Linked DNA regions of Actinomadura rubteroloni. The protein of the gene in region 1 binds, or shares a complex with, the protein of each later gene. Links are inferred from orthologs where the notes say so. Each region holds a gene or a part of one and is shown on either strand. Other genes may lie near its edges.

Region 1 (5,372 bases):
GGGCCTGGGCGTTCACCAGGATCGGATGCCGCTCGAAGATCGGGACGGCGGACGTTCCGACGCGCACGTCCGGGACCTCGCGGCCGACGACGGCGGCCAGGCCGATCCCGTCGTAGTCGAACCGCTGGCCCCACCAGACGGAGCGCAGACCGGCGTCCCGGGCCTCGCGGGCATGGGCGACGACGCCGTCCACGGCATTGCCGGACTCGGGCGGATAAAGCACGACACCAAGGCTCATGGTCGCGCCAACACCGACGCTTAGTCGACTATTCCTATCAAATTGCTTCGGGATCGCGCGCCGGGCAGTTCGCCGGGCAGTGCTCCACGTGCCGCGCGAGCCGCCGGACGAACGACGTCAGCATCCGGTCCACCACGAGCTGCGCGACCGGGCCCGTCCCCGGCACCTTCGGCTCGAACTCCGCCGTCCAGCGGATCCGCGTGTTGCCCGCGCGCGGCTCCAGGTACACGTCCGACCGGTAGTTGCGCAGCGGAAGCCCCGCCAGCGCCACATATCCGTAGTGGGACGGCGGGTCGAACGTCACCACCCGCTCGCGCACCAGCAGCACCTTGCGCACCGCGCCGACGCCGTTGCCGGTCCCGTCGCCCGCGCGCGTCCGGTGCACCTTCGTCGGGAACCGCCCCCAGGAGTTCCACGCCGCCGCGACGGCCAGGTGCTTGAAGATCTCGGCGGCGGGCGCGGTGGACATGGCGGAGGTCTCGAACGTCAACGTCATGGCGGCTCCCCGGGTACGGACCAAGCCGACGTAACCATGTCCGGGGACGGCCCACAAGCGAGTCCGCGGTTTGTGGGCCCCGATACAGCGCCGGGGTCAGGCCGTCGGCACCACGAGGAACGCTTCGGCGAGCCGTCCGGCGGGCAGCCCGGCCCGCTGCGCGTTCGCGGTGAGCCATTCGCGTACCATCTCCGGCAGCCGGTCGCCCATGTGCTCGGTCTGGCTCGCGTGCGCCCGCAGCGCCTTGATCTTGGTGTCGAACTCGTCGGTCACGTCCACGTGGTGGTCGGCGGACGGGCCGGCGCTCAGCCACACCTCACGGGCCGTCCACGCCTCCAGCTTCTCTTCGGCCAGCAGCTCGGGGAACGCGTACGGGTTGCGCGCGTCGGGGTAGACGGCGTCGAGCGTCGCCGAGCCGACCGCCCGGTGGTCGGGATGGCTGGGCGAAATGCGCGTGTAGTCCCGGTCGGGGCTGGACGTCAGCACCCGGTCCGGCCGCACCTGGCGGATGACGCGGGCGATGTCGCGGCGCAGCGCGAGCGTCGCCTCGACCCGTCCGTCGGGGTAGCCGAGCCAGCGGACGTCGCGCACGCCCGCCACCGCCGCCGCGGCCTCCTGCTCGGCCCGCCGCATCGGGGCCATCCGCTCGCGCGGCACGTCGTCGTCGAAGCCGCCCGCGTCGCCGTCGGTCACGAGCAGGTACACGACCTCGATGCCGCGCGCGGTCCACCGCGCGACCGTCCCGGCCGCGCCGAAGTCCACGTCGTCGGGGTGGGCCATCACCACGAGGGCCCGGCTGATCTCGGAGTCGTCCAGTACGTTCGCCACCCGGCCAGCCTAGAAGGCGCCCCCGACAGAAGCGCGGGACGGGCGGACGGACGGAAACCGTCGGTCCCGGCCCGTAGACTCGACGGCGATGTCGAAGACCGAAGTTCATCCCCTGCTGGACGGCCTCAACCCGCAGCAGCGCGCCGCCGTCGAGCACGCCGGATCACCGCTGCTCATCGTCGCGGGCGCCGGGTCGGGCAAGACGCGCGTGCTCACCCACCGCATCGCCTACCTGCTCGCCGAGCGCGACGTCCACCCCGGCGAGATCCTCGCGATCACCTTCACCAACAAGGCCGCGGCCGAGATGAAGGAGCGGGTGGACGCCCTGATCGGCCCCCGCTCGCGGGCGATGTGGGTCATGACGTTCCACTCGGCGTGCGTGCGGATCCTGCGCCGCGAGGCCAAGCGTCTCGGGTTCCCGACGAGCTTCTCGATCTACGACCAGGCGGACGCGACCCGGCTCATGGCCCTGGTCTGCCGCGAGCTGGACCTGGACCCCAAGCGGTACCCGCCGAAGTCGTTCAGCGCCCAGGTCTCGAACCTGAAGAACGAGCTGATCGACTACGAGACGTTCAAGTCCCGCGCGTCCACCCACATGGAGCAGACGCTCGCCGAGGCGTACGAGATGTACCAGGCGCGCCTCCAGCAGGCGGGCGCGATGGACTTCGACGACCTGATCATGATGACGGTCAACCTGCTCCAGGTGTTCCCCGAGGCCGCCGAGTACTACCGGCGCCGGTTCCGGCACGTCATGGTGGACGAGTACCAGGACACCAACCACGCGCAGTACGAACTCGTCCGCGAGCTGACCGCGCCGGTCGAGGGCCTCGGCGCGGCCGAACTGTGCGTCGTCGGCGACGCGGACCAGTCGATCTACGCGTTCCGGGGCGCGACGATCCGCAACATCCTGGAGTTCGAGCGCGACTACCCCGACGCGAAGACGATCCTGCTGGAGCAGAACTACCGCTCCACCCAGACGATCCTGTCGGCGGCGAACGCGGTCATCGAGCGCAACGCCGACCGCAAGCCCAAGCGGCTCTGGTCCGACCAGGGGGAAGGCGCCCGGATCGTCGGTTATGTCGCCGACAACGAGCACGACGAGGCCGCGCACGTCGCGCAGGAGGTCGACCGGCTGACCGACTCGGGCGCGGCGCGTCCGGGCGACGTCGCGGTGTTCTACCGGACGAACGCGCAGTCCCGTGTGTTCGAGGAGATCTTCATCCGGGTCGGGATGCCGTACAAGGTCGTCGGCGGCGTCCGGTTCTACGAGCGCAAGGAGGTCCGCGACCTGCTGGCCTACCTGCGCGTCCTCGCCAACCCCGAGGACACCGTCAGCCTGCGCCGCATCCTCAACGTCCCCAAGCGCGGCATCGGCGACCGCGCCGAGGCGTGCGTCGAGGCGCACGCGTCGCGCGAGCGGATCTCGTTCTGGCAGGCGCTGCGGCTCCCCGAGGACGTCCCCGGCATGGCGACGCGGTCGATCAACGCGGTGCGCGGGTTCGTCACGCTGATCGACGGGCTGCGCGAGCTGGTGCCCGCCCGGACGCCCGCCGAGATCGTGGACGCGGTGCTCACCCGGTCCGGCTACCTGGAAGAACTGGCGAACTCCAAGGACCCGCAGGACGAGACGCGCATCGAGAACCTGCGCGAACTCGAGTCGGTGGCCCGCGAGTTCGAGGATCGAAACGAGGAGCGCGTCGAGGACGGCGACGCGACCGGCCGGCTGGTCGAGTTCCTGGAGCAGGTCGCGCTGGTCGCCGACGCGGACTCGATCCCGGGCGGCGCGAAGACCGCGCCCGTCCCGCCGGGGGAGCGGCCCGCCGAGAGCGACCAGGGCGTCGTCACGCTGATGACGCTGCACACCGCGAAGGGCCTGGAGTTCCCGGTCGTCTTCCTCACGGGCATGGAGGACTGCGTCTTCCCGCACCTGCGCGCGATGAGCAACCCGAAGGAACTGGAAGAGGAACGCCGCCTCGCCTACGTCGGCATCACGCGCGCCCGCCAGCGCCTGTACGTGAGCCGGGCGTCGATGCGCAGCTCGTGGGGCACGCCGCAGGTGAACCCGCCGTCGCGGTTCCTCGCCGAGATCCCGACGGCGCTGGTGGACTGGGTGCGCAAGGAGCCGTCCCGCCCCTCGGCCCTGACGGCCGCCGCCGCGCGCGGCTTCGCCTCCGGCCCGGGCAACCGCGCCGTCCCGTCCCTGACCCCCGGCGACAAGGTCACCCACGACGCCTTCGGCCTCGGCACGGTCGTCGCGGTGGACGGCGAGGGCGACAAGGCCGCGGCCAGCGTCGACTTCGGCGGCGAGTACGGCGTGAAACGCCTGGTCCTGCGCTTCGCCCCGGTCGAGAAGCTCTGACCTCATCCGGCCAGGTGCGGCGCCCCGGACGCGACTAGCGTTCGGGGCACCGCACCTCCAGGAGGAGGCATGGCCGGACGACCGTTAGGCCCGTACATCGGCCTGAGCTACGGGCATCTCATCTCGACGACCCCCGGCGTCGTCGTCACCCGCGACCGGTGGGCGGTGCATCCGCTCGCCTTGGAGCGGCCCGACCACGGCCGCCGGGACGAGCCCGTGCGCTGCGCGACGTGCGGCAGGACGTTCACCGTCCGCGTCCTGTCCCTGGACCGGACGCTGCGCCTCCGCCGGACCCTGCGCGCGTCGGCGATCACCGGCCTGGCGCTCTCCGTGCTCTGCGCCGCGCTGCTCGCCGTCGCCGGCGAGGGCGCGGTGCCGGTCCTGGCGTTCCTCGCGTCCGTCGGGGCGGTGACCGCGCTCCTCACCGCGATGCGCCTGCGCCTGGAGGTCGGCGCGACCCCGCGCCGGCCCACGCTCACCCGGCTGCGCGGCCACCGCGTGCTGCCCGGAGCCGGCGAGCTACCCGCGTGACTCGCCGCGCCACCAGCGGGTGAGGGACTGCCACCAGGAGCGGCGGGGCTCGGGGGTCCACGTCGGAGTGGGGGCCGGGGCGGGCGTGGGGGTCGCGTACTGCCGGGGCGCGGGGGCGTGGACCGGGGGGAAGCGGACGGGGAGGGACGCCAGGGCGCGGTGGAAGGGGCCGGGGCGCCACGTCAGCTCGTCCACGGGGACTGCGAGTTCCAGGTCGGGCAGGCGGTCCAGCAGGCGTTCGAGGGCCACGGACGCGATGAGCCGGGCGTGGCCGCGCGCCGGGCAGGTGTGGGGGCCGGCGCTCCAGGCCAGGTGGGCGCGGTTGCCGGTGCGCGGGCCCGACTCCTTGGCCGGGTCGGTGTTGGCGGCGGCGAAGCTGATCACGACGGGCCGGCCGGCGGGCAGGTGGACCCCGCCGATCTCGACGTCCTGGACGGGGTAGGTGACGCCGTAGTTGGCCATCGGCGGGTCCGTCCAGAGGATTTCGTCGAGCGCGTCCTCGACGGGCAGGCTCCCGCCGGACAGGTCGCCCGCGAACCGGTCGTCCGACAGCAGCAGCCGCAGCCCGTTGGCGATGAGGTTCTGCTCCGGCTCCGTCCCGGCGCCCTGGAGCACGATGAGCTGGTGCATCAGCTCCTCGTCGGTGAGCCGCGCGGGGTGGTGGATGAGCCAGGACGTCACGTCCGCGCCCGGATGCTCCTTCTTCAGCGCGACGAGGTCCGCGACGGCCCGGGTCAGCTCGGCGTTGGCCTTCTCGGCGTCGATGCCGTCGAAGATGCCGCTCATGCCGTAGACGAGCCGGTCGCCGATGTCGGGCGGGCAGCCGAACATCTCGTTGAACACCAGCAGCGGCAGCGTCTTGGCGTACTGACCGAGCAGGTCGGCCTCGCCGTCCGCGCAGAACCGGTCGATGAGACGGT
Region 2 (4,148 bases), 1.5 Mb from region 1 along the record:
GCACGGGCACGCCGTCGTCGACCGCTCCATCTCGGCCGGCACGGCGACGTCCCAGGCGCACGACACGCTCCGGCCGTGGCGCACCGCCCGCGCCGCCGCCAGCCGGACCTCGTCGGTGATGTGGTTCAGCGTGCCGCGCTCGTCGTCGTCGCCCCACCGCCCCCAGTTCGACAACGTGTCGAAGTACCCGAGCACGTCGTCCTGCGTGGGCATCGTTCGCTCTGTCATCCCAGCCGACTCCTCTGGTCACACGGATCGAAATGTCGCGCGCAGCGCGTCCCGACCCTTCCCAGCCTTACCGAGGCCCGCTGAACCGGCGCGGACGGCCGTTGAAAGAACTGCGGAAACTCCGGACGGAATGGCGACGCGGCAAGGCCACGGACGGCGCCCATCAGCGACGCCGGTGCGCCGTTTCCGATCGCCGGGCCGGCCGGCGCCGGATCAGCTCACGCCCGCTTCCTTCATCTCGCGCAGTTCGCGCTTCAGCTCCTTGATCTCGTCGCGGAGACGAGCGGCGAGTTCGAACTGCAGGTCGGCGGCGGCCTGGTGCATCTGCTCGGTCATCTGCTGGATCAGCGACTCCAGTTCGGCGCGCGGGCGCTCGCCGACGAGGTCGGCGGCGTGCCGGCCCGCCTCGCGGGTGCGGGACGCCAGCCCGGGGACGGGCGCCTTCCCCCGGCTCTGCTGCCGTCCCGCGCCGCCGATCAGCGTCTCGGTGTCGGCGTCCTCGCGGGCGAGGGAGTCGAGAATGTCGGCGATGCGCTTGCGCAGCGCCCGCGGCTCGATGCCGTGCTCGGCGTTGTAGGCCTCCTGCTTGGCGCGGCGCCGGTCGGTCTCCTCGATCGCCCGCTGCATGGACGGCGTGATCTTGTCGGCGTACATGTGGACCTGGCCGGACACGTTCCGGGCCGCGCGGCCGATCGTCTGGATCAGCGACGTCTCCGACCGCAGGAAGCCCTCCTTGTCGGCGTCCAGGATCGCGACCAGCGACACCTCGGGCAGGTCGAGGCCCTCGCGCAGCAGGTTGATCCCGACGAGGACGTCGAAGTCGCCCGAGCGCAGCTCGCGCAGCAGCTCGATCCGCCGCAGCGTGTCGACCTCGCTGTGCAGGTAGCGGACCTGGATGCCGAGTTCGAGCAGGTAGTCGGTGAGGTCCTCGGCCATCTTCTTGGTGAGCGTGGTGACCAGGACGCGCTCGTCCCGTTCGGTGCGCTCGCGGATCTCGTGGACGAGGTCGTCGATCTGCCCCTTGGTGGGCTTCACGACGATCTGCGGGTCGACCAGGCCCGTCGGGCGGATGACCTGCTCCACCACGTCGCCCTGGACCCGGCCCATCTCGTACGGCCCGGGCGTCGCGGACAGGTAGATCGTCTGCCCGATGCGCTCCAGGAACTCCTCCCACTTCAGCGGCCGGTTGTCCATCGCCGACGGCAGCCGGAAGCCGTGCTCGACCAGCATCCGCTTGCGGGACGCGTCGCCCTCGTACATCGCGCCGATCTGCGGGACGGTCTGGTGCGACTCGTCGATGACGAGCAGGAAGTCCTCGGGGAAGTAGTCCAGCAGCGTGTTCGGCGCCGTCCCGGCCGCGCGGCCGTCGATGTGCCGCGAGTAGTTCTCGATGCCCGACGACGTGCCGACCTGCCGCATCATCTCGATGTCGTAGGTGGTGCGCATCCGGAGCCGCTGCGCCTCCAGCAGCTTGTTCTGCGCCTCCATCACGGCCAACGTCTCCGTCAGCTCGGCCTCGATGTCGCGGATCGCCCGTTCCATCCGCTCGGGACCGGCGACATAGTGCGACGCCGGGAAGACGTACAGTTCCTCGTCCTCCGACAGCACCTCGCCGGTCAGCGGATGGAGGGTGGCGAGCTTCTCGATCTCGTCGCCGAACATCTCGATCCGGACGGCCAGTTCCTCGTACTGCGGGATGATCTCGATCGTGTCGCCCCGGACGCGGAACGTGCCGCGCGTGAACGCCAGGTCGTTGCGGCTGTACTGCATCGCGACCAGGTCGCGGAGCAGCTTGTCGCGCTCGATCTCCTGCCCGACCCGCAGCGTGACCATCCGGTCCACGTACTCCTGCGGCGTGCCGAGGCCGTAGATGCACGACACCGACGCGACGACGATCGTGTCCCGCCGGGTGAGCAGCGAGTTCGTCGCCGAGTGGCGCAGCCGGTCCACCTCGTCGTTGATCGAGGAGTCCTTCTCGATGTAGGTGTCGGTCTGCGGGATGTACGCCTCGGGCTGGTAGTAGTCGTAGTACGAGACGAAGTACTCGACGGCGTTGTTGGGCAGCATCTCGCGCAGCTCGTTGGCGAACTGCGCCGCGAGCGTCTTGTTCGGCTGCATGACCAGCATCGGCCGCTGCACCTGCTCGGCGAGCCAGGCGACCGTGGCGGTCTTGCCGGTGCCGGTGGCGCCGAGCAGCACCGAGTCCTTCTCGCCGCGCCGGACGCGCGCCGCGAGCTTCTCGATCGCCTGGGGCTGGTCGCCCGAGGGCTTCATCTCCGTGACGACCTCGATGGGCGCCACACGGCGCTTCAGGTCCGTGACAGGCCGCATGACCACCCTTCCGCGCGGGCCGCGCCGGACGTTCCGGCAACCGGCTCACCACACTCTATGCAAGAGGTACGACAATCCCGATCGGCCGATTATTTCCGCAGGTCAGGACGCCGGAAGCGGCAGCCGGGCGGTGACGGCGTAGCCGCCGCGCGCCCCGGGCCCGGCGGCGAACCGCCCGCCGAGCGCGGTGACCCGCTCGCGGAGCCCGACCAGGCCGTTCCCGCCGCTCGGCAGGCCGTGCTGGGGCCGGGCGCGCGGCGGCTCGTTGACGATCTCCACCTCGACGGCCTCGGGCAGGATCCGCAGCGCGACGGACGTGGCGGCGTCCCCGGCGTGCTTGTGGACGTTCGTCAGCGCCTCCTGGACGATGCGGTAGACCGTCCGTCCGACGGCGGGCGGCATGGGCCGCTCCTCCCCGTGGACGTCCAGCTCCACCCGCAGCCCGGTCGCGGTGGACTGCCCGACCAGGTCGCGGACCTCCGAGACGCCCGGCACGTCCGACGACATGGCCTCCTCGCCCTGCCGCAGCACCCCGACGACCTGGCGCAGTTCCTGGAGCGCCTGCCGGCCCATCTCGCCGATCACCACGGCCGTCTCGGCGGCGCGCTCGGGGTCGCGGCCGGCGATGGCGCGCAGCGCCCCGGCGTGGACGACCATGACGCTGACGCGGTTGGCGACGACGTCGTGCATCTCGCGGGCGATGCGCGTCCGCTCCTCGGCGCGGGCGCGCTCGGCGAGCAGCCCCTGCTCGCGCTCCAGCCGCGCGGCGCGCTCCTGCAGCGAGGCGAGGAGCTGCTTGCGCGCCCCCATGTAGAGGCCGAGGACGAGCGGCAGCGCGCTGAACGCCAGCCCGAACCCGGCCTGCGCGACGAACGACCCGTCCGCGTCCGTGGGGCCGGTGAACACCAGCGACACCGCGTAGCCCGCCCCGGTGACGGCCAGGGCGGTCCGCCGCGACGGCGCGTACGCGCCGAGCGAGTACAGGATGACGAGCACGGCGAAGCCCGCGCCGCCGGTGGCCGTCCCGAACACCAGGGAGAACAGTGCGAGCGTGACCGGGAACCGGCGCCGGACGACGATCGCCAGCGCCGCGACCGCGCCGCACGCCGCGACGACCACGGGCGGCAGCCAGAAGTGCCGGTAGGCGAAGTAGAGGAACAGCCCGTCCACGACGGCGAACCCGACGGCGAGCGCGATGTCCAGGACCGCCGACCGGACCGTCGGCCAGCGCAGCGCGCGGGCGCACGGGGCGAGGACGGCGAGGATCCGGGCACGGGCAGGCGTGCGCCCCGGCGGCGACGCTGCCGCCCGGGGCGGTGCGTCGAACCCCCGCCCGTGCATGGTCAGGACCCTATAGCCCCCGGTGGGCCCCCGTGGCAAGGGCCGCCGCCCGTCCGCGGCCGGTGGCCGGTGTCCCCGGCCGTGGTTACGATGTCCGCGCCGACAAGGACGGGGATGCCGCCAATCATGACCCGATTCGCCGTGTGGCTCGGGAAGAACGCCGATGCCTTCGTCGCCCTCGTGATCGCCGTGGTCGTCGCGGTGCTGGGGCTCGGGGTGAACATTCCGCACGAGTCCGAGGTGACCAA

The links. Proteins that work in one complex are often made in the same cells at the same time.
Region 2: the proteins of pcrA (region 1) and uvrB are in contact, whole or in part, in a crystal structure (PDB 7EGT), measured with the Thermus thermophilus proteins. The link is inferred for Actinomadura rubteroloni from one-to-one orthologs. Residues at the interface, in WP_096412145.1 of Thermus thermophilus: His654, Arg656, Phe657, Gln666, Asp668, Glu669, Lys680, Arg681, Leu682, Ser683, Lys685, Tyr686, Ala687; in WP_096411307.1 of Thermus thermophilus: Glu23, Leu25, Arg26, Asp27, Gly28, Glu29, Arg30, Phe31, Arg55, Glu326, Asp327, Phe328, Glu379, Ser382, Gln383, His398, Gly400, Arg401.

The regions. Positions count from the first base shown.
Region 1 is NZ_MTBP01000002.1:1,736,526-1,741,897, reverse strand. Bases 1,305-4,285 are described here. They hold pcrA (DNA helicase PcrA), read left to right. Parts: upstream 1,305-1,650; coding sequence 1,651-3,921; downstream 3,922-4,285. Other genes in these bases: BTM25_RS19500 (hypothetical protein), read left to right, coding at 3,991-4,285; BTM25_RS19510 (PIG-L deacetylase family protein), read right to left, coding at 1,305-1,562. Also shown: BTM25_RS19520 (TIGR03564 family F420-dependent LLM class oxidoreductase), read right to left, coding at 1-238; BTM25_RS19515 (SRPBCC family protein), read right to left, coding at 276-734; more of BTM25_RS19510, read right to left, coding at 831-1,304; more of BTM25_RS19500, read left to right, coding at 4,286-4,452; BTM25_RS19495 (cytochrome P450), read right to left, coding at 4,441-5,372. UniProt on the Escherichia coli protein: A helicase with DNA-dependent ATPase activity. Unwinds DNA duplexes with 3'-5' polarity. Translocates on single-stranded DNA with 3'-5' polarity. Initiates unwinding more efficiently from a nicked substrate than double-stranded DNA.
Region 2 is NZ_MTBP01000002.1:261,546-265,693, forward strand. Bases 1-2,952 are described here. They hold uvrB (excinuclease ABC subunit UvrB), read right to left. Parts: upstream 2,560-2,952; coding sequence 442-2,559; downstream 1-441. Other genes in these bases: BTM25_RS12605 (cyclase family protein), read right to left, coding at 1-228; BTM25_RS12615 (sensor histidine kinase), read right to left, coding at 2,662-2,952. Outside these bases: more of BTM25_RS12615, read right to left, coding at 2,953-3,900; BTM25_RS12620 (hypothetical protein), read left to right, coding at 4,027-4,148. UniProt on the Escherichia coli protein: The UvrABC repair system catalyzes the recognition and processing of DNA lesions. A damage recognition complex composed of 2 UvrA and 2 UvrB subunits scans DNA for abnormalities.